DNA from 3 places in the Parageobacillus sp. G301 genome. Region 2 is predicted to be linked to each of the others. Evidence: riboswitches for the same ligand, from Rfam matches in the RefSeq annotation. Region 2 holds a riboswitch; each other region holds the start of a gene.
The links. A riboswitch is a leader RNA that binds a small molecule or an ion and turns the genes downstream of it on or off. The one in region 2 is predicted to bind thiamine pyrophosphate.
Positions count from the first base shown of each region.

Region 1: it holds a riboswitch for thiamine pyrophosphate, as region 2 does, so the genes downstream of both, tenA (thiaminase II) here and thiC (phosphomethylpyrimidine synthase ThiC) in region 2, are expected to answer to the same signal.
Region 3: it holds a riboswitch for thiamine pyrophosphate, as region 2 does, so the genes downstream of both, thiM (hydroxyethylthiazole kinase) here and thiC (phosphomethylpyrimidine synthase ThiC) in region 2, are expected to answer to the same signal.

Region 1 is NZ_BSDB01000001.1:1,599,220-1,606,948, reverse strand. Features, by position in the region: gene acmB (methyl acetate hydrolase AcmB) at 50-1,255, opposite strand; gene QSJ37_RS08165 (YfiT family bacillithiol transferase) at 1,524-2,054, shown strand; gene QSJ37_RS08160 (MFS transporter) at 2,345-3,544, shown strand; gene QSJ37_RS08155 (class I SAM-dependent rRNA methyltransferase) at 3,606-4,790, opposite strand; gene QSJ37_RS08150 (YbjQ family protein) at 4,947-5,261, shown strand; TPP riboswitch at 5,330-5,437, shown strand; gene tenA (thiaminase II) at 5,547-6,242, shown strand; gene QSJ37_RS08140 (ECF transporter S component) at 6,229-6,816, shown strand; gene QSJ37_RS08135 (ABC transporter ATP-binding protein) at 6,836-7,729, shown strand, end outside.
Region 2 is NZ_BSDB01000003.1:141,767-149,495, forward strand. Features, by position in the region: gene QSJ37_RS16545 (aminotransferase class I/II-fold pyridoxal phosphate-dependent enzyme) at 1-592, opposite strand, end outside; gene QSJ37_RS16550 (NAD-dependent succinate-semialdehyde dehydrogenase) at 805-2,262, opposite strand; gene thiC (phosphomethylpyrimidine synthase ThiC) at 2,664-4,385, opposite strand; TPP riboswitch at 4,757-4,871, opposite strand; gene QSJ37_RS16560 (methyl-accepting chemotaxis protein) at 4,935-6,188, opposite strand; gene QSJ37_RS16565 (DUF2935 domain-containing protein) at 6,381-6,806, opposite strand; gene QSJ37_RS16570 (RDD family protein) at 6,938-7,345, opposite strand; gene QSJ37_RS16575 (SpoIIE family protein phosphatase) at 7,505-7,729, opposite strand, start outside.
Region 3 is NZ_BSDB01000001.1:123,705-131,433, forward strand. Features, by position in the region: gene QSJ37_RS00640 (long-chain fatty acid--CoA ligase) at 1-1,408, shown strand, start outside; gene QSJ37_RS00645 (DUF6044 family protein) at 1,559-3,226, shown strand; gene QSJ37_RS00650 (glycosyltransferase family 2 protein) at 3,239-4,270, shown strand; TPP riboswitch at 4,331-4,442, shown strand; gene thiM (hydroxyethylthiazole kinase) at 4,504-5,313, shown strand; gene thiD (bifunctional hydroxymethylpyrimidine kinase/phosphomethylpyrimidine kinase) at 5,328-6,131, shown strand; gene thiE (thiamine phosphate synthase) at 6,143-6,802, shown strand; gene QSJ37_RS00670 (acyltransferase family protein) at 6,843-7,729, opposite strand, start outside.

The sequences.
Region 1 (7,729 bases), on a different contig from region 2:
GGCGGCAAATCTGATTCTGAACAGCTATTTCAGCTTCATACCCCTCAGATCAAGTAGCAATTTGGCCTAACCGCTTCAATGTACTGTAGACCGCTGACTCGAACTCGATGAAGCCCAAATACGAAGCTACATCTTGGAATGGGAAAATTTGAGAAGCCCAAAATCCACCAATGCCGTTCTTACGGTCGATCCAGTAGAACAGGTTGGCTAGACCGGACCACATCAATTGGCCTGCTGGACGACCTGTAGGGGTAGGATCTTCGTTTACCTGGAATGTATAGGACCACGATTTTTGCACGCCAGGATAGAACTCACCGTCATTAGCTAGCGATGGATCGGACGAGATCCAGCCGCCGCTCTTCAATGCGCCAAGCCCGTTCTGAGCCATTTGCGCGACCGTTTCTGGTTTGATTACGCCCGCACCGTCATTCAGGATCATCCGGATAAATTTCATATACTCACCAATGCTGGCATACAAACCATGTCCTCCCATGTCCATTTCAGGAGATTGCGGCAGGATGAGATCAGGCAGTGGTGTGATATTACCGTCTTTTGCGCGACTGTGGATGGTTGCGCGGCGTTCCATCATCGACGGCGTTAGCGTGAATCCGATGTCGGTCATGCCTAGAGGAGCAAAAAGATGCTCGGCCATTACTTCACCCAGTCGCTTGCCGCGTACGGCTTCGACAACTTTGCCAACCCAGTCGATGTTGACGCCATAGTTCCATCGTTCGCCTGGCTCAAATAGCAGCACACTCTTAATCGAGTCAAAGGTACTAGTGAGGATGGAAGGTATTCCTTTTTGCTCGCGATATCTTCGATCCTCATGACTGAAGAACTCGTAACCGAAGCCAGCCGTGTGGAGCATCAGCATGTTGATCGTAATGTCGGTTTTAGGTTCTCTTAATTTAGGCTGCCCGTCTGCGTCAAAACCCTCAAGAACCTTAATCTCGGCAATCTCAGGAACATACTTTTTGACTGGATCGTCGAGACTGACTTTTCCTTCCTCGACCAATTGCATCAATACTGTGCCGGTGATGGCCTTAGTGGTTGAGAAAAGAGCAAACACTGTGTCGGTGGTCATCGGCGTTTCCTTTCCGAGTTCGCGCACCCCGGCTGCACCTTCATAGATGTTGCCCTCACGATCAGTTATCATCGCAACCACTCCGGGCACGCCTCCAGCCCTGCCTACAGCTTTATCCAAAACTTTGTCAAGAACATCCTTGAGAGCATTCTTGATTGCTTGCCTCGTCATATCTTCATCATCCCCCTCATAAGCTCTATTGATTTTATAATTTTCTATTTTTTAAGAATATTGATTTTTTTCAAACTGAATGTATCATGCCAGGCAGGGCTTGTCAAATTATTTTGTACTGTCCTTTTGTAAACTTCGCCTGCGGCAATTATATCCGGCATAAGTGAAAGTAATTTTAATAGAAGCTATGTAATGATATGCTGTCTATATTTAAGCAGGATTTTTTTATGGGTTATAGAATATATACAAGAAGAGGAGGAAAAAAATTATGGATGAAATTCGCTACCCGATTGGTAAATTTCAAGTACCGGCTGCGTTTTGCGAAGAAGATGCGAAACAGTGGATTTCTGATATTCGCCAAATACCAGCAAAATTGCGGGAGGCGGTCAGCGGATTAAATGAAGAACAGCTGAACACGCCGTATCGAGATGGTGGGTGGACGGTTGCACAAGTTGTCCATCACATCGCCGATGCAAGCATGAACGCGTTTTTGCGCACAAAATGGACATTGACGGAAGATATTCCTTCGATTAAACCGTTTGAGGAAAATGATTGGGCAAAGACGACAGAAGCTCGTTCACTACATATCGAGCCATCGCTGCAATTGCTCGAAGGCCTTCACGAGCGGTGGTCACATCTACTAGAATCAATGAGCAGCGATGATTTTCATCGGAATTTTTATCATGAAGGTACAAAAGAGAACGTCCCTTTATATGTGTTAATCGCCATGCACGCATGGCACGGCAAACATCATACGGCGCAAATTGCTTCGTTGCGACAACGTAAAGGATGGAACTAAAAGCTGCCCTAGGCGGGCAGCTTTTTTATCTTATAAGATGGGAAACTTATGCTTGAAATTGCTGCGCCGCCTTATTAACAGAAGGAGAAGCAATATATCAGATTGGTCAATGTTATCCTGGCGAGCAGGATATGGCTTATTTGATAAGGGGATATATTGGGGTAAATTGGCTTTATGAATGATAGCGAAAAAATAAGCTGAACATATTTTTATAAATTTCCAATAAGCTTTTTACATAAAAAATTTATCTATTTATGTTACACTAAACTGTATTGAGTGTTCGGTTTAAAATGAATGATTGGAGGGAGCTTGCGGTGGGGGAACCACAAAGTCAAACGATCATAGATGCGAATAAGGAAAAAATTTGGACAAAAGATTTTATACTCATTTGTTTAGCTAATTTTTTTGTTTTTCTTGGATTTCAAATGACATTGCCGACGATTCCGTTGTTTGTCGAGCATCTTGGCGGCAATGACCAGCTGATCGGTTTAGTGGTCGGGATTTTCACATTTGCGGCATTAATGGTGCGGCCGTTTGCCGGGCATGCGTTAGAAACAAAGGGGCGGCGTTTTGTATTTTTGTTAGGGCTTGCGATCTTTGTCCTTTCGGTCGGATCGTACAGCTTTATTGCGAGCATTTTTTTGTTGTTTATGATGAGGGTCATTCAAGGCATTGGATGGGGGTTTTCGACTACTGCCTCCGGAACGATTGCCACGGACATTATCCCTGCCAGCCGGAGAGGCGAAGGAATGGGGTATTATGGACTATCAGGGAATTTAGCGCTCGCTTTTGGGCCATCTATGGGGTTATTGCTCGCCGGAATGTTGTCATTCCGCCATCTTTTTTTGATTTGTGCCGTTTTAGGTTTGGCGTCACTATTGTTTGCTTCGAATATTACATATAAAAAAATCGGACAGCCGCAAGCGCAAGCGCGTAATAAGTGGGATATTTATGAAAAAAGCGCGCTAGAGCCTTCAATTTTGCTATTTTTCCTTACGGTGACATTTGGAGGAATTGCCTCATTTCTGCCGCTATATACTGCACAAAAAGGAATTTCAGGAATTCAATGGTATTTCTTGCTATATGCGCTTGCGTTAATGGTAACAAGAACGTTTGCCGGCCGGTTGTATGATAGAAAAGGCCATCAGGCGGTGTTTATACCAGGTGCTGCACTGATTTTCATTGCAATGTTATTGTTGGCTTGGCTGCCAAGCAATGTGATTTTGTTTACCGCAGCAATTCTTTATGGGTTAGGATTTGGAACGGTGCAGCCAGCGCTGCAAGCATGGTCTGTGGAAAAAGCGGCAAAAAACCGAAAAGGAATGGCAAATGCGACCTTTTTCGCCTTTTTCGATTTAGGGGTCGGAGTAGGAGCGATGGTTTTTGGGCAAATTGGCCATTGGTTCGGTTACTCTAGCATTTATATAACTGCCGCACTATCCGTGTTGATTTCTATTAGCTTTTACTTATATATTTTGCATAAAAAATAAAACGCTTAGGACTGTCATACAGTCCTAAGCGTTTTTTTGTTTAGAAAATGGAACCATTTAGCTATCTGCGCGAATGCACTTCATAAATGGCAAATTTTAAATAGTCGCCTTCATCGGCAGCAAGCAGCTTCGGATGATCGTAGCCGGCGCCGCTCCAGTACACTTGCCGCAAAATTTTCTTCGCATCAAACGCCGCTTCTTCGATCATCGCTTGGAACAAATCAGCGTGAACATGGTACGAGCAGCTCGCTGTGACGAAAAAGCCGCCATCTTTGACAAGCTTTAAGCCGTTTAAGTTAATGTCTTTATAGCCGCGCAGCGCTTTCGGAACGGCTTGAGCTGATTTCGCAAACGCCGGCGGGTCAATGATGACAACGTCCCATTTCTTTCCATCGCGAACCGCTTCGCGCAAATAATCGAATGCATTGGCGACGACAAAATCGACGTTGGTAAAGCCATTGAGTGCGGCGTTGCGTTTTGCTGTTTCAATGGCGTGTTCGGAAATATCGACCGCAGTGACGTGTTTCGCACCATATAAGCACGCATTGAGCATAAACGAGCCAGTATGGGTAAAACAGTCGAGCACTGTTGTATCGCTGTTAATGAGCGGTTTAATCGCCGCGCGGTTTTGTCTTTGGTCGAAGAAAAATCCCGTCTTTTGCCCGTTTTCAATGTCGACGATATATTTGACGCCGTTTTCTTCAATCAGCACTTCCGTTTCCGACTGGCCATACCAAAAGCCTTTTTCTTGCTCTAGCCCTTCTAGCTCGCGGACATACACGTCATTGCGCAAATAAATCGCTTTTGGCTTAAATACTTCAAGCAAACCGCGCAAAATCCAGTCTTTCCGTTTTTCCATCCCGAGGGAAAGAATTTGAACGACAAGCACGTCTTCGTATTTATCGACGATCAGCCCCGGTAAAAAGTCAGCTTCACCGTAAATAGCGCGGCATGAGCGAACGCCGGGAATCATTCGCTCACGATACTCCCATGCTTTGCGGATTCGGTCGACAAAAAATTGTTCATTTAGCTCTTCATCAGGATTTTGCGTCAAAACGCGCACAATGATTTGCGATTTCGGGTTAATATAGCCCTTTGCCAAAAAGTAGCGTTGATGATTATATACGTCCACAAAATCGCCCGGTTCAAAGTCTCCTTCAATATAATCGACTTCGCTTTGGAAAATCCATGGATGTCCTTGTTCCAGCCGTTTTTTTCGCTTTCGTTTTAAAAATACGTTTGCCACGTTCTCCACTCCATTATGATATAGTCGTTTGCTTTTTCTATGATACAGAATTGCGGACAAAGACGCAACGCAGGCAAGTTTGTCGACATTTGTCAGGACTATTTTCTTCTAAACAGAATAACGATAAGCATAGATGAAAAGAAAAGAGGGATTATGATGATTATCGCAACGACGGACTATGTACCAGGAAAACAAATAAAAGAGTATATCGGATTTGTACAAGGAAATACGGTACAGTCAAAACATATCGGCAAAGACATTATGGCTGGTCTGAAAACGATTGTCGGCGGAGAAATCAAGGCGTATACTGAAATGATGGACGAAGCGAGAAAAATTGCGATTGAACGCATGATAAACGAGGCGAAACGCCAAGGAGCAAATGCGGTAATCGACGTAAGAGTCGCTACAGCGGCAATTATGGCGAATACGTCGGAAATTTTGGCATACGGTACGGCGGTCATCGTGGAATAGTAAAAAAGGGTTGACAACGATATTCACCGTGATATGATATTCTCAAATAAGAAAATTTCATAGCGTACGCAATCCACTAGGGGGGCCTTTAGAAAGGCTGAGATCAAAGTGTGCCTTTGAGACCCTTAGCACCTGATCTGGGTAATGCCAGCGTAGGGAAGTGGAGTGGCGTGGCGTAGTCGTGGATTTTACTATGTTTTTTCGGCGGCTAGTGTTCAACACCACTTTCTTTACGCTTTTGTAAAGGAAGTGGTGTTTATTTTTTATAAAAAAGGGGGAGACAAAATGTCATTTGCGATGGAATTGCGGAAAAAGGCCGATCCGATCTGGCAGGCAAGCTTTCGCCATCCTTTTGTGAGAGAGTTAGGGGAAGGAACGCTAGACCTTACTCGTTTCCGCTATTATGTGATGCAAGATGAGTATTATTTGCACCATTTTGCGAGAGTCCAGGCAATTGGGGCAGCGAAGTCTCCAGATGCAAAGACAATCGCGAGCATGGCGCATCATGCTCAAAGCACATGTGAAGCAGAATTATCTTTGCATGAAACGTTTGCCGGTCTGCTTGGGATCACGGAGGAAGAAAAAGCGTCATTTATTCCGGCGCCGACCGCATACGCGTATACGTCGCATATGTACCGGGCTGCGTATGAAGGGCATTTAGGTGATGTGATTGCGGCGATTTTGCCGTGCTACTGGCTTTATTATGAGATTGGCGAGAGACTAAAAGACTGCAAGCCAAAAGAGCCAATCTATCAGAAATGGATTGGAACATATAGCTCCGAATGGTTTCGCAGCTTAGTAGAAGAACAAATCGCCCGTTTGGATGAGATCGCGGAAGCAGTCACTGAATCCGATCGCAAACGGATGGAACAGCATTTTCTTATTAGCAGTGAATATGAATACGAATTTTGGGAGATGGCATATCGCCTAGAAACATGGCCATCAGCAGGAAAGGAGATCAAAGAACATGTCAGCAACTAAAGGATTGAAGCTCGTTGATATTTTAACGACAATCGTGATTTCTGTCGTTTTTGGGATCATTTATAAAATTTGGGGGCCGTTCTATTACTTTGTTAAGCCATTTGGTTTTCATATTGATCAACTCATTTACGGCATGTGGTTTATCGCCGCATCGGTGGCATATTTGCTGATCCGCAAGCCAGGTGTTGCGCTGTTAGCGGAAATTGCTGCTTCTTCTGGAGAATTTATTATGGGCTCAGAGTGGGGGCTAGAGGTGCTTATTTACGGAGTTGTTCAAGGGCTTTTGGCGGAAGTGGTGTTTGCCGCGTTCCGTTATAAACGGTTTGACGCATTGGTCGTGTCGTTAGGAGCGATTGGCGCGACGATTGGTTCGCTTGTGATGGATTTTTATAAAGGGTATATTGAATCGCTGGCGCCTTGGAACTTGGCATTATTCCTTATTGCCCGCTTTATTGGCGCAGTGGTGATTGCCGGTGTTTTTGCCGTTTCTTTAGTAAAAGCGTTAGAAAAAACTGGTGTGACGCAAATGTTGCGCCCGGCTTCGAAAGAAGATTACGACGCGCTTGATCGTTGAAAAGGTGGCGTGTGAACCGATGAAACCGATAGCATCTGTTGAACGGCTGCGCTTGAAATTTCCTGGAAAAGATACATTGCTATTTAAAGATTTATCGATCACGTTTTACGAAGGAGAAAAAGTATTGTTGCTCGGTCCATCCGGATGCGGAAAATCAACATTGTTGCAAGTGCTGTCCGGCTTGATTCCGCATTCGATCGAAGTTCCGATGAAAGCAGAGCGAGTGCAGCTTCCCGATAATTGGGGCTACGTCTTCCAAGATCCCGATTCGCAATTTTGCATGCCGTTTGTCGATGAAGAAATCGCCTTTGCGCTCGAAAATATCGGTGTGCCGCGCGAAGAGATGAAAGAGCGGATCGAGAAGCTGCTAGAGACAGTTGGTCTTTTTGTAGAGCCGCATACCGATATTCATACGCTATCGGGAGGAATGAAGCAACGGCTCGCCCTTGCTTCCGTATTGGCGTTAGATCCAGATGTACTGTTTTTGGATGAACCAACGGCAATGATTGATGAAGAAGGAACGGAAGCGATTTGGCGGACGGTGAAACAAATTGCCCATGATAAAACGGTCATCATTATCGAACATAAAATCGATCATATACTCGATTTTGTCGATCGGATTATTTTATTTAATGATAACGGCGAGATCATTGCTGATGATAAAGCGCAAACGGTGTTTTCCGATTACAAAGATATCATTGCCTCACAAGGAATTTGGTATCCCGGTGTATGGGATGAATATATAGCGAAGCGGCAACGCCAGCGAGTGAATGTTCGCCAAGAGGAAATTATCCGCCTTCGCGAGTTTCAAGGCTATCGCCTGCGCGATGTTAAAATACGCGTGGAAGAAGCGACTGTACGCGCAGGAGAATGGATTGCCATTACCGGCAAAAACGGCGCCGGGAAAAGTACG
Region 2 (7,729 bases):
ATTGTTTCGCAATCGAAATAGCTTCGGCAAACGTATCGATTTCGACAGTCGCAGCTGTTGGATTGCTGGGGTAGTTTAAAAACATTAATTTCGCATCCCGATAAATTCCTGAAGGAACGCTCGAAAAACTCGGCTTATATCCGTTTTCCGAATCAAGCGGCAAACGAACGATTTTTCCTCTTGCTAAATGTACAGCTGTGCTATAAACCGGATAGCCAGGGTCTGGAACTAATACGGTCTCCCCTGGATGAAGAATCGCTTGTAATAAATGGACAATTCCTTCCTTTGAACCGATTAATGCCAACACTTCTGTATCTGGGTCTAACTCTACGCCATATTCCCGTTTATAAAAGAGCGCAACAGCTTCTCTATACTCTCGGCACCCGGCATATGGAGAATACGTAAAATTTTTAGGATTATCCAGCTCTTCCTTTAATTTCTCCACCACAAAAGCAGGCGGCGGCAAATCGGGCGCCCCTATCCCTAAATCGATCACATCTACTCCTTTTTTCATTAGTTCTTCTTTCTTTTGCTGAAAAACAGAGAACAAATATGGCGGCATGCTTCTTATGATGTCAGAATAAACGTCCATACGTATCCCCTCACATCCATTAAATGGTCCTTTCCCTCTTACTCTATGCTTCTCATTGGCTATTTAACTCTTTTTCGAAAACGGTTGTAAAAAATCAAGAAAACAAAAACGGCCAGTATAATCACGTAATGATTAAACTGGCCGATGTCTATTTTTACAAACCGCCGGCAAAGACGGTGGAAATAGACTACGCAGTTTTATATTTAGGGGGCTCAGCTAGGCCGTATCCCCATGGAAACATATTTTAATTCCACAAATTCAAAAATGCCCTCTTTTCCTCCTTCTTTTCCTAGCCCCGATTGTTTCACACCGCCAAACGGTGCTTCCGCTACGGCTGGAAAGACGTCATTAATGCCAATAATTCCATACTCCAGCTTCTCCATGACTCGATACGCGCGATGAATCGAATCCGTAAAAATATAAGCTGCTAGCCCATATGGCGTATCATTCGCCTGACGAATCGCCTCCTCTTCCTCCTCAAACGGCTGCAGCGGCAGAAGCGGACCGAACGTCTCTTCATTCATTACTCTCATCTCTTTCGTAACGTTCACTAACAAGGTCGGTTCAAAGAAGTATCCTGGATACGGGCCATCCCATCTCTTTCCGCCGTAAACGACCGAAGCTCCTTTTTGTACAGCATCCTCTAAATGCCGCTGCACTTTTTGCACTGCCTCTTCATTAATTAGCGGCCCGATATCCGCCGTTTCTTTTGCGCCAATGTCAATCGATAAACGTCTTACTTTCTCCTTTAGTTTTTCGAGAAAATCATCCCAAATCGTTTTTTGCACATATACGCGGTTCGCACAAATACACGTTTGCCCGCAATTGCGAAACTTGCTGGCAAGCGTCATCTCGGCTGCCAAATCAAGATCGGCATCATCAAATACGATAATCGGCGCGTGGCCGCCTAGTTCTAAAGAAAGTTTTTTTACATGATCCGCGCTTCCTTTCATCAACAACTTGCCGACCTCCGTAGAACCCGTAAACGTAATAAGCCGTACATCAGGATGGTTCATCCAGCACTGTCCGATCGAAACCGCATCGCCAGTAACGAGATTGACAACTCCTTTTGGAATCCCTACTTCTTCTAATATTTTTACAATCTGATAAGCGGTTAACGGCGTTTCTGGAGCCGGTTTTAATACAACGGCGCACCCTGCCGCAAGTGCTGGTGATAGCTTTCTTGTAATCATCGAAGCCGGGAAATTCCACGGAGTAATGGCAGCGACAACGCCGATCGGCTGCGGAATGACCATTAGCCGTTTATGTTTATTGGACGAAGGAATAATTTCTCCATACAGGCGATTCGCTTCCTCGGCATACCAAAGAAAGTAACTTGCCGCTGAATCAATTTCTGCCCTTGCCTCTTTTAACGGTTTTCCTTGCTCGGCCGTCAAAATAGAAGCAAGTTCTTCTTTATGTTCCAGCATTTTTTCATACGCGGCATATAACAATTGCGACCGTTCTCTTGCAGTTTTTGCCGACCATTTTGGAAATGCTTGGCTGGCTGCGCGCACCGCTTGTTCCGCTTCCACTTCATCGCCGTATGAAACTTCCGTAATCGTTTCTAACGTGGCGGGATTTTGAACAGGAAGCGTGTTGCCATTATGTGCTTCCAACCATTGTCCATCAATAAAGATCGTTTTTGTATAATTGGGAAATTTGGTCATATATAGTTTCCCTCCAAAATAAAAATCATTTAATAGATGTTCTTTATTGTTATCCATCATGCACCATATCCCGCCGCAACCAATCAAATAAACTTTTTCATGAAATATATATAAAAAAACTTAAAAGAAATGACTAAAAACAAAAATAAAAAAGCTAATCCATTTCCCGATTTCCACCCTGCAAAACGGGAGATGGATTAGCTATATATTTGACAATCCCCTTCGCCCAATTACATATTCAATAATATAAAATCTCTATATAATGGCATTTGACACATTTTCGCATAAACGGTGTCTCAAAAAATGAATGCTGGCAATTTTTTTGAATATGGGCAATTTGCTGTTCCAATTTAAGAATTTTCTCCTTCAGTTCGGCAATTTCCTTTTGCAACTCTTGAACATTATCGATAGAGAGATGAGCCATTTTCGACAAACTCCTTCGCTTTTTGTTTCATCCCTTCTTCCCTCACCGTTTTTTGCAGCTCATGTGAAATTTTCATCGAGCAAAACTTCGGCCCGCACATCGAACAAAAGTGCGCGACTTTCGCCCCTTCCGCCGGCAATGTTTCATCATGATATTCCCGAGCTCGATCTGGATCAAGCGAAAGGTTGAACTGATCGTTCCAACGAAACTCAAAGCGCGCTTTTGATAACGCGTCATCCCGCCGTTGCGCTCCCGGGTGCCCTTTTGCTAAATCGGCCGCGTGTGCTGCGATTTTATAAGCGATCACTCCTTCGCGCACATCATCTTTATTCGGCAACCCTAAATGCTCTTTTGGCGTCACGTAACAAAGCATCGCCGTTCCGTACGCGCCAATGATCGCTGCTCCGATCGCGGATGTAATGTGGTCATATCCCGGCGCGATATCGGTCGTAAGCGGTCCTAATGTGTAAAACGGCGCACCTTTGCAAATTTCGATTTGCTTATCGACATTTTCCTTAATTTTATGCATCGGCACATGCCCTGGTCCTTCAATCATCACTTGCACATCATGCTTCCAAGCGATTTCTGTTAATTCTCCGAGCGTCTCCAATTCAGCAAACTGCGCTTCGTCATTCGCATCGGCAATCGAGCCTGGGCGCAGCCCGTCTCCAAGCGATACTGCAATATCGTACGTTTTCAAAATCTCGCATATTTCTTCAAAATGCGTGTATAAGAAGTTTTCTTCATGGTGGGCTAAACACCATTGCGCCATAATCGAGCCGCCGCGTGAAACAATGCCAGTCGTTCGGTTTACCGTCATCGGTATGTAACGAAGCAGCACCCCCGCGTGAATCGTAAAATAGTCCACCCCTTGTTCCGCTTGTTCGATGAGCGTATCACGGTAAATTTCCCACGTTAAGTCTTCAACGACGCCATTCACTTTTTCAAGCGCTTGATAAATCGGAACCGTCCCGACAGGCACAGGGGAATTGCGAATAATATATTCTCGTGTCGCATGAATGTGTTTTCCCGTCGATAAGTCCATAATCGTGTCTGCTCCCCAGCGCACCGCCCAAAGCATTTTTTCGACTTCTTCTTCAATGGATGATGTGACTGCGGAATTGCCAATATTCGCGTTAATTTTTACATGAAAACGACTCCCAATAATCATCGGTTCACTTTCCGGATGGTTAATATTCGAAGGAATAATCGCTCTGCCTGCGGCAACTTCTTGACGCACGATTTCCGGATCTATATTTTCGCGAATCGCAACAAATTCCATCTCCGGCGTAATAATCCCTCGTTTTGCGTAATGCATTTGTGTCACAGTTTTTCCTTTTTTTGCGCGCAGCGGTTTTCTCTCGAAAGGCAGAGTAATCTCTGATTGCTTCCCATTACGGAATCCGTTATCTTCCGGTTTCACTGGACGCCCCCCGTATTCTTCAACGTCGCCCCTTTCTAAAATCCAGCGTTTTCTTAGCGGCGGCAATCCTTTTTGAATGTCCGGCTGAAAATCAGGATCGGTGTAAGGACCGCTTGTGTCATAAACACGAACAGGTTCATTTTCGATGATTCCTGTTTCTGTCTTTGTTGGACTTAACGTAATTTCTCTCATCGGAACACGAATATCCGGTCTTGAACCTTCGACATACACCTTTTTACTCGCAGGAAATTGCATAAAAGATTTGATGTTTTGCATGTAACTCCTCCTAGTTACTAAAATCTATAAAAATCGACTCATCGCGATGGAACCAGGAAACATCGCTTGCCGCTCAGGAAACACCTGAGTTCCATCAGGAAGGGAATTTCCCTTGTCATTCACCCGCTGTGAAAGACACCCCGTGGATCGCTTGTCAGCGACGGCATCTGTCGTGCACCATTCCTTCCATCGGTCAGTACACGACAACGATTTTAGTAACCAGGTCTACACCTCCTTAAAATAATAGTGAGGACCTGAAGTTACACCAAAACGCGGGGCGGAGATAGGAGAATATATGCGGAAATAAAAATCGGGTTCTCTAAGAGAACCCGACGGAACGCAAATAGCGAAACGTACGCAACAAACACATACACTCCCGCTATCTACTTCCCTACGCTGGTATAACCCAGATCAGGTTCAAAGGGTCAAAGAACTTAAGCGCGTTCTTTTCTCAGTCCAAGCTATTGGACTCCCCTAGTAGATAAGCGACAAACTTATTTAATTTTTCTTAATATTAACATACTTATAAAGCAATGTAAATACGCTTCCTTATACGGTAAACCGGTTTAACATTGTTTGCATATTTTCTGCCATTTTGCTTAACGATGATGCCGATGAAGCAATTTCCTCCATCGATGCCATTTGTTCTTGTGTTGCCGCCGAAACATTCGCTGATCCAGAAGAAGTTTGTTCCACAATCTCTGTCATGTGGCCAATGGAAGCAGCCACCCGTCGCGCGTTTTCCGTCATTTGCTCGATCGCTGTGGATACTTGTTCGATTTGGGCATTGACTTCGCCGATGGATTGGCGGATTTGTTCAAACGACTGTCCAGCCGTTTGCACAACATCAAGCCCTTGCGATACTTCGCTAACTACGGTTTCCATCGATTCGATCGCTTTTTCCGTTTCTTCTTGGATATAGCCGATCAGCTGCGAAATTTGCTGTGCGGATTGAGCAGACTGTTCCGCCAATTTGCGAACTTCATCCGCCACAACGGCGAACCCTTTTCCTTGTTCTCCAGCTCTTGCCGCCTCAATCGCCGCATTTAAGGCAAGTAAATTCGTTTGCGAAGCAATTCCTGTAATCACCTGCGTAATCTGGCCGATTTCATTCGAACGCTCTCCAAGCGCTTTAATAACTTGTCCAAGTGATTGAACATGCTCATAAATAAACTGTATTTGCTCTTCCATTTGCGAAATCGACTGTTTTCCCGATTGCGCTTTTGCCGATGTTTCATTTACATTCGTAGACACGCACTTCGTATTCGCAGCCACTTGCATAAGCGTATCGGAGATGTCGTTCATCGCTAACGATGTTTCTTGCGCCGTTTTCACTTGCTGTTCCGAACTTGAGGCAATTATCTCCATTGTCGACGCAATTTGCTCCGTTGCTTTCGTCGTCTGTTCCGCAATGGCGGTTAACTGTCCGGAAAATTGCGTCATCTCATCGGAATGGCGTTGAACGTTGGCGATGACTTCTTGCCACGCTTGGGCCATTTTATTGAGCGAAACGGCAATCGGTTTTAACTGTCTCACTTCATCCATAGGAACACGCGCCGATAAATCTCCATTGGTCATCTTATCTAAATGCTGATTGATAATAGCGATCGGGGCAATAAATCGACGATAGTTTAATATCGCAGAAACGACTCCGACTACAGCCCCAAATAATATAGTCGCAACAAGCGTCCACCAAAACGCCGCGCCGCTAATGCCATTCGCCATACATACACCAAGGCCGATGAGAGCGGTGCCAGGAATGACAATGAACATCGTGCGTAAAATATAACTATGCAGCGTCAACCTTTTTCCCACCTTTTTTCTGTAATATTAAAGAATCTTACTATTAATTATATCGGATATATTCACCTCTTTTTTATATTTCTAGTATAATATTACAAAACATAAAACAAACCGTTACCCTTTTTCATTACTACTTACTCTGCTCTTTTTCAAACACATAAAATGCCTATCCGAAACGAATAGGCATTTTCCTTATTTTCCGTATAATAACAATTGCGCGATGCCAATAAAATATTCCGACTCACGAATAATATGGTTCAGCACTACTTTTGCCGTTGGATTTTTGCTCACTGCTTTGCTTTCCGTTTTTATTTGTTGACATAGTTGAATAAAATCAAGACTTTGCTGTAAGCAATGAGACACTAGCTGCAACACTTGCTGGTAAAGCTGATAAGGAACGTAATATCCCGCGCGAACGACCGATTCAATAAAACGCACTACTTGCTGATGTGTTGCAGAAAGTGCTTCTTCCCATTTTTTCAGCGCTTCGACATAAGCCGGCTCTAAACCGCTAACAAGTTCACGAATAACGACCGTATGCTCCTCTTCTTGATGTTTCCAAAATTCCGCTTCGTCTAAAATACGCAGCGGCATTTGTTGGCCATAGTAAAATTGCATGAACATCCCCCCATATTGCATGATATGGGGGGAAATGAAAAAGTATGAATATACAAACAAACGTTCCTCTAATTCACCATAAAAAAACGGGCATCTCCTTCTTAGACACCCGTTCTTTATGATCAATCCAATTATGCTGGTTTCTCTGTCGTCACATACGTTCCGGCAATAAAATCATGAATGGAGCGTTTATCTTCGCGCGCTGCCACCATAATGGCGCTAATAATGAGAGCGATGCCAAGCGTTAACCCATAAACAAGTCCACCGACAGCAAACCGTAAAAACATCGTCCCGATTCCGACTTTTTCGCCATTTACTTTTGCGATGCGAATACCTAACAACTTTTTCCCTACTGTATATCCAGACCAAACCGCCGGCACAACTAGACCGTAAACGATGTTTGCTGCCGTAGTGAACCAATTCTCCTCCCAACTTCCCGTAATAAGGTAACCGATAAACACTAACGGCAAACCGACAATAAGACCGTCTAATAAACCAGCCGCTAACCGTTTCCAAAATCCCGCTGGATTCCTCACCATGATACAATCCCCTTTCTTTGCCTTCGTCACTACAATGTATTCATCACCATTGCATCCGATTCATGGAAGATTATTATCCTTTATCATACCGGTTTATCTCTTTATTGACAATGCATGACATTATTTTTTCATTATCGAACTTGTGAAAAACAGTTCAATTTAATGCAATTTCGCCACAACGACAGAAATATCATCGAGAAACGGATACTCTTCCTTAAACATTTTATTTATATGTGCTATCATATTTTTGTTGTCTAAATGAATATATGGTTTTAGTTTTTCCCGAAACATTTCGATATTGGTTCTAACAGAACTATGGGCCCCTTCGACTACTCCATCCGAGTACAGCACTAACGTTGCTCCTGGAGCGTAATTTAGTTTTCC
Region 3 (7,729 bases), on a different contig from region 2:
AATTTTACGTGCGGAAGCGATTGTTGTTCCGATTAATCCGATGAATACAACCGAAGAGCTTTCGTTCTATATTCAAGACTGCGAAACGAAAGTCGGAATCGTCGGTCAAGAATTATTTGGAAAAGTAGAACCGTTGCTTTCGTCCACAACGTTAGAACATGTTATTGTTGCTGCTTATTCGGATTATATCGCCGCACCTTATCCCGTTTCTCTTCCTGACGAGGTGGCATTGCCGCGGCAGGCGTATGCCAATGACCGTGTATACTATTGGACAGATTGTTTAGAGGCGAATCTTCTGCCGAAAGAATATAAAGGCCATGTCGATGATATTGCTGTGCTGCCGTATACATCGGGAACAACGGGGGTGCCAAAAGGGTGCGTTCATTCGCACCGGACGGTAAACGCCAACATTGTCAGCGCCTATCATTGGGCAAACGTGACAAGCGATACGGTTTGCCTCGTCACCTTGCCGCTCTTTCATGTGACGGGAATGGTCCACAGCATGCATCTTCCAATTTTTGCGGGCGCGGCGATGGTGCTGTTGACCCGTTGGAATCGCGATAGTGCCGCGCGTTTGATTGAAATGTATCGCTGTACACATTGGGTCAATATTAGCACGATGCTTATTGACTTTTTGGCGAATCCGTCATTGTCAAAATATGATATTTCTTCTCTTGCTAGCATCGCTGGCGGGGGCGCGCCGCTTCCAGAAGCGGTCGGAGAAAAATTGTTTAAGCTGACAGGAGTGCAATATATGGAAGGATATGGGCTTTCCGAAACGATTTCGCATACCCATTTCAACCCGCCGGATCGTCCGAAATTGCAATGCTTGGGCGTTCCATCGTTTGACGTTGACGCCCGCATCATTGAGCCGGAGACCGGAAAAGAGCTTGGCGTCGGGGAAGCAGGCGAAATCGTCGTGCACGGCCCACAAGTGTTTAAGGGATATTATCGCCGTGAAAAAGAAACGGAAGAAGCGTTTATTGAAATCGATGGAAAACGGTTTTTCCGCACCGGCGACATTGGGCGGATGGACGAAGACGGATATTTCTTCATTGTCGACCGTGTCAAGCGGATGATCAATGCGTCTGGGTATAAAGTATGGCCGACGGAAGTCGAATCTCTTTTGTATAAACATCCAGCCGTCCAGCAAGCATGCGTTGTCGGGGTTCCTGATCCGCGCCGCGGCGAGACGGTGAAAGCATTTATTGTGCTTCAAGATGAGTACGTCGGCAAAATCACAGAAGAAGAAATTATGGAATGGTCCAAAACACAAATGGCCGCCTATAAATATCCGCGCATCGTCGAATTCCGTTCGTCGCTGCCGATGACATCAAGCGGAAAATTATTGTGGCGGAAATTGCAAGAAGAAGAGTATCAAAAATTAGAAAAAGAAGTAAAAGCATGAAAGTGTGTGCATAATCAGCAACATAAGGCCGCTTCCAAAAAGCAAAAACTGCTTTTTGGAGCGGCCTTTTTTCTATGATAGAAAAGATGCATATTTTTCCTTTTTCGTTAGAAAATAAAGGAAGACATTTTAAAAAGGGAGGGGGATGAGGTGCCGACAATAGAAAAGCAACTCCTGTTTTTCTCATTCCTTGCAATCGCCTTGTTTGTATCGCCGTATTTTCTGCTTGGCGAAGATGCGCATATGCGTGTGCATGATAATTTAGATTCCAATATTGCATGGTATAAAGTCGTCACGAGGAGCGGAGAGTTATTTGGTTCGGTTCATGCGGTCATCCCGCAAATTATTAACGGGTTGCCTCGAAATGCGTTCGGTACGGAATTTAGCGGAATCGTTTGGCTTCACGCGCTATTTCCATCCATTTACGCATATGGACTTAGTCAGGCGATTACTCGCGTGTTTGCGTTTATCGGCATGTACTTGCTGTTAAGGAAATATGTTATTCCAGATGAAAAATGGGTATGGATTCGCATTGGAGCGTCGCTTGCTTTTGCGCTGACACCGTTTTGGCCATCAGGGATGCTTAGCACACTTGGAATGCCGCTTGCGCTGTGGGCGCTTCTGAACATCCGCGCTGGCGAGCGTTCGTGGGTAAACTATCTTGTGCTTACGCTATTGCCGTTTTATTCGAGTCTCGTGCTCGGCTTCTTCTTTTTTCTTAGTGCGATGGGAATATGGCGGCTTGTCGACGTCATTCGCGGGAAAGGATGGAATTGGCGCTTTTTCTTTGCCATTGTGTACATGACGGCCATTTATTTGGCGGTGGATTACCGCCTTGTTCATTCGCTGTTATTTTCTGATGAACCGACAAGCCGTGATGAGTATTTTCATGCCCGCTTGCCGCTTTGGCGTGTCATACGGCTAATTTTTAAAAACTATATTCTCGGCCATACGCATGTGATGACGGTACACGGACTTATCATTTTGCCATTGACATTGATGGCGTTGTATATCGTTTGGAAGAAAAAGTTATGGAAGCGGGAAAAGCTATTTGTATTTTTACACGTATTGAATTTTGCGCTGTCGACGTGGTACGCGTTTTGGTTTTATAAAGGCTGGGTCCCGTTAACAGAACGTTTTGATCTTCTGGATAAATTTAATTTTGCCCGCTATCACTTTTTGCGGCCGATGGTCATTTATGTGCTGTTTGCCATTTCCCTTAAAATTTTATGGCAGCAAGGCCATTCGTGGAAAAAGGCGTGTTTTGCAGCGATTGCCGCTCAGTTAGTCGTTCTCACCGCTTTTAACGAGGAAATTGCGTATCGCAATAAGCCGTCGTTTCGCGAGTTTTATGCGGAAAAGCAATTCCAAGAAATAAAAGAGCACATCGGACTGCCGGTTCACAAATATCGTGTCGCCAGCATCGGCATTCACCCGGCAATCGCGCAATATAACGGATTTTACACATTAGATACGTATAACAATTTTTATCCCCTGTCATATAAACATAAGTTTCGCCAAATTATTGCAAAAGAGCTGGCGAAAAACAAAAAGCTGCGCGAATACTTCGATGAATGGGGCGGACGTTGCTATATTTTTGTCGACGAGTTAGGAAAACATTATATGTTTAACAAGAATTCAAAACGAAAGATTAAACATTTACATCTAAATACGAATGTATTTCGCGAAATGGGCGGCCGTTATATTTTCTCGGCATTGTCGATTGAAAACGCAAAACAAAATCAGCTGACGCTTGAAAAAGTGTTTCATTCCAAAGAATCGGCATGGACGATTTATTTGTACAAGGTGATACCGTAAGGAGGGGTTAACATGAACGAACCAATGCTTACAATTGTCGTGCCGTGTTATAACGAAGAGGAAGTATTGCCGGAAACGATTCGCCAGCTCCGCAATCTGCGGGAGGAGCTGATTGCCGAGCGCCTTGTTTCTCCTGAAAGCACGTTATTATTTGTCGATGACGGAAGCGGTGATGCGACATGGGACATTATTTATAAAGCAAGCTTGCGTTACCCGGAAGTAAAAGGGGTGAAGCTTGCGCGCAATGCGGGGCATCAAAACGCGCTGTTAGCGGGGCTGTTTGCTGCGAAAACGCGTTCTGATTGCATCGTTTCGATCGATGCAGATTTGCAAGATGATATTTCCGTCATTCACGATTTTGTCCAAAAGTTTCATGAAGGATATGAAATTGTGTATGGGGTGCGCAATAAGCGCGATACGGATACGTTTTTTAAACGCCATACTGCTCAATGGTTTTATAAACTGATGAGAGCGATGGGAGTCGATCTAGTTTATAACCATGCCGATTATCGGTTAATGAGCCGGCGGGCGGTAGAGGAGCTCGAACGGTTCGAGGAAGTGAATTTGTTTTTGCGTGGAATCGTGCCGCTACTAGGGTTTCGGTCCACAACCATCTATTATGATCGGAAAGAGCGGTTTGCAGGAAAAACGAAATATCCGCTCAAAAAAATGATCGCGTTTGCCCTTGATGGGATCACTTCGTTTAGCATTACGCCGATTCGCATTATTTCGCTCATTGGATTTGTTTCCTTTTTCGTCAGCTTATTGTTTGGAGTATATTTTCTTCTTTTAAAATTTACCGGCCATACGCAAACAGGATGGACATCGCTTATTACATCCATTTGGTTTCTTGGCGGCTTGCAGCTTATTGCGTTTGGGTTGATCGGAGAATATATTGGGAAAATTTATAAAGAAACGAAACGGCGCCCCCGATACATTGTCGATCTTGATTTATTTAATTTGCCGATGCCGCAGCCGTGGCGCCAATCTCCTTCACTAAGTGAAGGATCAACGATGCCGGAATTTTCAAAACACCGTTCATAATGTGATATTTTTACTTGCAATATGTGAAAAGAAGGAGTAGACTCTTTTGTGAAAAACTATATATTGTTTTGCGGGAGCTTGCGGAAGCAGGCTGAGAGTACGGCTAATTCCGCCGTTGACCGTTCGAACCTGTTTGGGTAATGCCAGCGCAGGGAAAGTGACTGTGGGATCCGTATACACTTTGCTTGCGCGCAAAGTGTTTTTTTATTCGCAAAAAAGGGAGAGGATGGGAAATGAACAACCAAGAAGCGATAAACGCATTGCAAATGGTTAGACAAGCCAATCCGCTTGTACATAACATTACGAATGTTGTCGTAACGAATTTTACGGCAAACGGCCTGCTTGCGTTAGGTGCTTCACCGGTCATGGCGTATGCGAAAGAGGAAGTTGCGGATATGGCAAAAATTGCGGGGGCGCTTGTCTTAAATATCGGAACATTAAATCCAACAGAAGTGGAAGCGATGATCATTGCCGGAAAAGCGGCAAACGAAGCTGGCGTTCCTGTTATTTTCGATCCGGTTGGCGCCGGGGCGACGCCGTATCGCACGGAGACGGCGCGAAACATTGCGAGCGCGGTCCAACTGTCTGTCATTCGCGGCAATGCGGCGGAAATCGCGAATACTATCGGCGAATCGTGGACCATTAAAGGCGTCGATGCGGGAGAAGGCAGCGGGGATGTCGTATCGCTTGCGAAAAAAGCGGCCGAGCAGCTGAAAACAGTAGTCGCCATTACAGGAAAAGAGGATGTTGTAACAGATGGAAATACGACGTATATCATTCGTAACGGGCATCCGTTGTTAACGAAAGTGACCGGAACTGGCTGCTTATTGACATCTGTTATTGGCGCATTTGCGGCTGTAGAGCGGGATGTGTTAAAAGCGGCGGCGGCGGCGCTTGTCATCTATGGAGTTGCCGCGGAAATCGCTGCGAAAAATGCAGGAGACGAAGGACCGGGCAGCTTTCAAATCGCCTTTTTGGACGCGCTTTTCCGCGTAGGAGCGGATGAGATCAGCCGATACGGTCGCATTGAACGAGTAGAATGAAGGGAGAGAAAATCATGGTATATAAAGCGTTAACGATTGCTGGTTCGGACAGCGGCGGCGGTGCTGGGATTCAAGCGGATTTAAAGACATTTCAAGAATTGCGTGTATTTGGGATGTCCGCATTAACAGCGGTAACGGCGCAAAATACACTCGGCGTGCAAGGAGTATACCCATTGTCGCCGGAAGCGGTCGCGCAACAAATTGAATCCGTCGGAACCGATTTAGGAGCGGATGCTGTAAAAACCGGAATGCTGTTTAGTGCGGAAATTATTGAAGTGGTTGCTTCGAAAGTGAAACAATTCGGGTGGGAACGCCTCGTCGTCGATCCGGTCATGATTGCCAAAGGCGGTGCTCCGCTATTGCAAGAAGAGGCGGTAAGCGCATTAAAAACGCATTTGCTTCCGATTTCGATGGTGGTTACTCCGAACATTCCGGAAGCGGAAGCATTAACCGGCCATACGATTCGAACGATTGAGGACCGTAAGGAAGCGGCGAAACGTCTGCATGAACTAGGAGTGAAATACGTCGTGATCAAAGGCGGCCACGACGATGATGGAGAAGAAACGGTCGATGTATTATATGACGGAAGTGAATTTTTCTATTTCACAAGCAAGCGAATCGATACAAAACATACGCATGGAACAGGATGCACGTTTGCCGCAGCGATAACGGCAGAACTCGCAAAAGGAAAAACGGTGCAAGAAGCAGTGCAGACAGCGAAATCGTTTATTCAAGCCGCCATTAGTCATGAATTAGGCATCGGCCACGGTCACGGCCCGACAAATCATTGGGCGTACCGGGAGAAACAAGCGCGGTAGGTGAATGGAAAGTGGCCCGAATTGCAAGCGAAATAATGAGAGAACGATTGAAAGTATATTTTATTATGGGAAGTACAAATTGTAAAAAACAGCCATTAGAAGTATTAACAGAAGCGATTGATGGCGGAATTACGCTGTTTCAATTTCGCGAAAAAGGGAGCGGTGCGCTTGTCGGTGAACAAAAATACGAGTTCGCCAGACAGCTGCAAAATATTTGCAAAAAGCGCGGCATACCGTTTATCGTCAATGACGATGTCGAACTAGCGCTAGCTCTTGATGCCGATGGTGTGCATATCGGGCAGGATGATGAAGATGCGCGCATCGTCCGCGAAAAAATCGGCGATAAAATTCTTGGAGTGTCGGCACATAATTTGAAAGAAGCGCAAGCGGCGATCGCTGCTGGTGCCGATTATATCGGAGTTGGACCAATTTATCCAACGAAATCGAAAGAAGATGCGAAGAAAGCGCAAGGTCCTGAGATTATTCGCTTTCTTCGTGATCAAGGAGTCGATATTCCGCTTGTGGCCATTGGAGGCATTACCGCGGAAAATGCTGGTGAAGTGATGAACGCCGGAGCGGACGGTGTTTCCGTCATTAGCGCAATTGCTTCGGCTGCATCCCCGTTTATGGCAGCAAAACAACTCGTTCAAACGGTGTTCAACAACGAATAAAGGTGCCCCGAATGTGTTGGGGCACCTTCTTTTTTGCCATTTAAGAAACAGCCTGTTTCTTTTTCGGAAATTGCCATTCCAAAAGTGGGCGCATAATGCGTACAATCGGTTTGCTTCCAAGAACAAGCACAACGATGACGGACAATCCTAGTAATAGCGGGTAACCGTGAATGCTCATAATAAAATCTGGAAGTTTTGTTTCATGCAAGTATTTTAAAATAAACCCGTGCAAAATATAAATATAAAATGTTCTTGTGCCTAACACCGAGAAAGAAAAACGACGGTTTGGAATAAGCGAGAGAAAACTGACCATCATCAGAGTGCTTGCGCTATAAATGACCAGACGCACGAAAATTCCTTTTTCCTCTGGTACGCCGAGCGTATCGTATGATTTGGAACCGTATAGCCATTCTTGCGGCAAATCAGGAAATCCGAAATGAATCATGATAAACATCCCGACTAGTGCAAATAGTGAAAATAAACGTACGCGCCATGTAAATAATCGTTCAATATTCTTTTTTTGAAGGAAAAATCCTAATAAAAAGAATGGGAAAAACGTAAACGTACGCGATATACTTAGCCATTTCTCTGCTTCGATCATGCCTGCTCCTACTCCCAAAAGAAGGGCAAGCAATAGTGAAACGTGTTTTGGGATTTTGGCAAAGATCCATAATAACAAATTCCAACTAAATAAGCTAATTAAAAACCATAGACTCCATTGGGGAGTGAGCAAATCGAATTCAATGGAATCTTTTTGATATAAAAAGTAATAGTAAACTGAATACAACAGTTGAAAAATAAGGTAGGGAAGCAATAATTTTTTTGTTATCTTTTTTAAATATCCTTGTTCATGAAATTTTTTTGCAAAATAACCTGAGATAAAGATAAACGCCGGCATGTGGAAAAAGAAAATCCAAATATATAAGC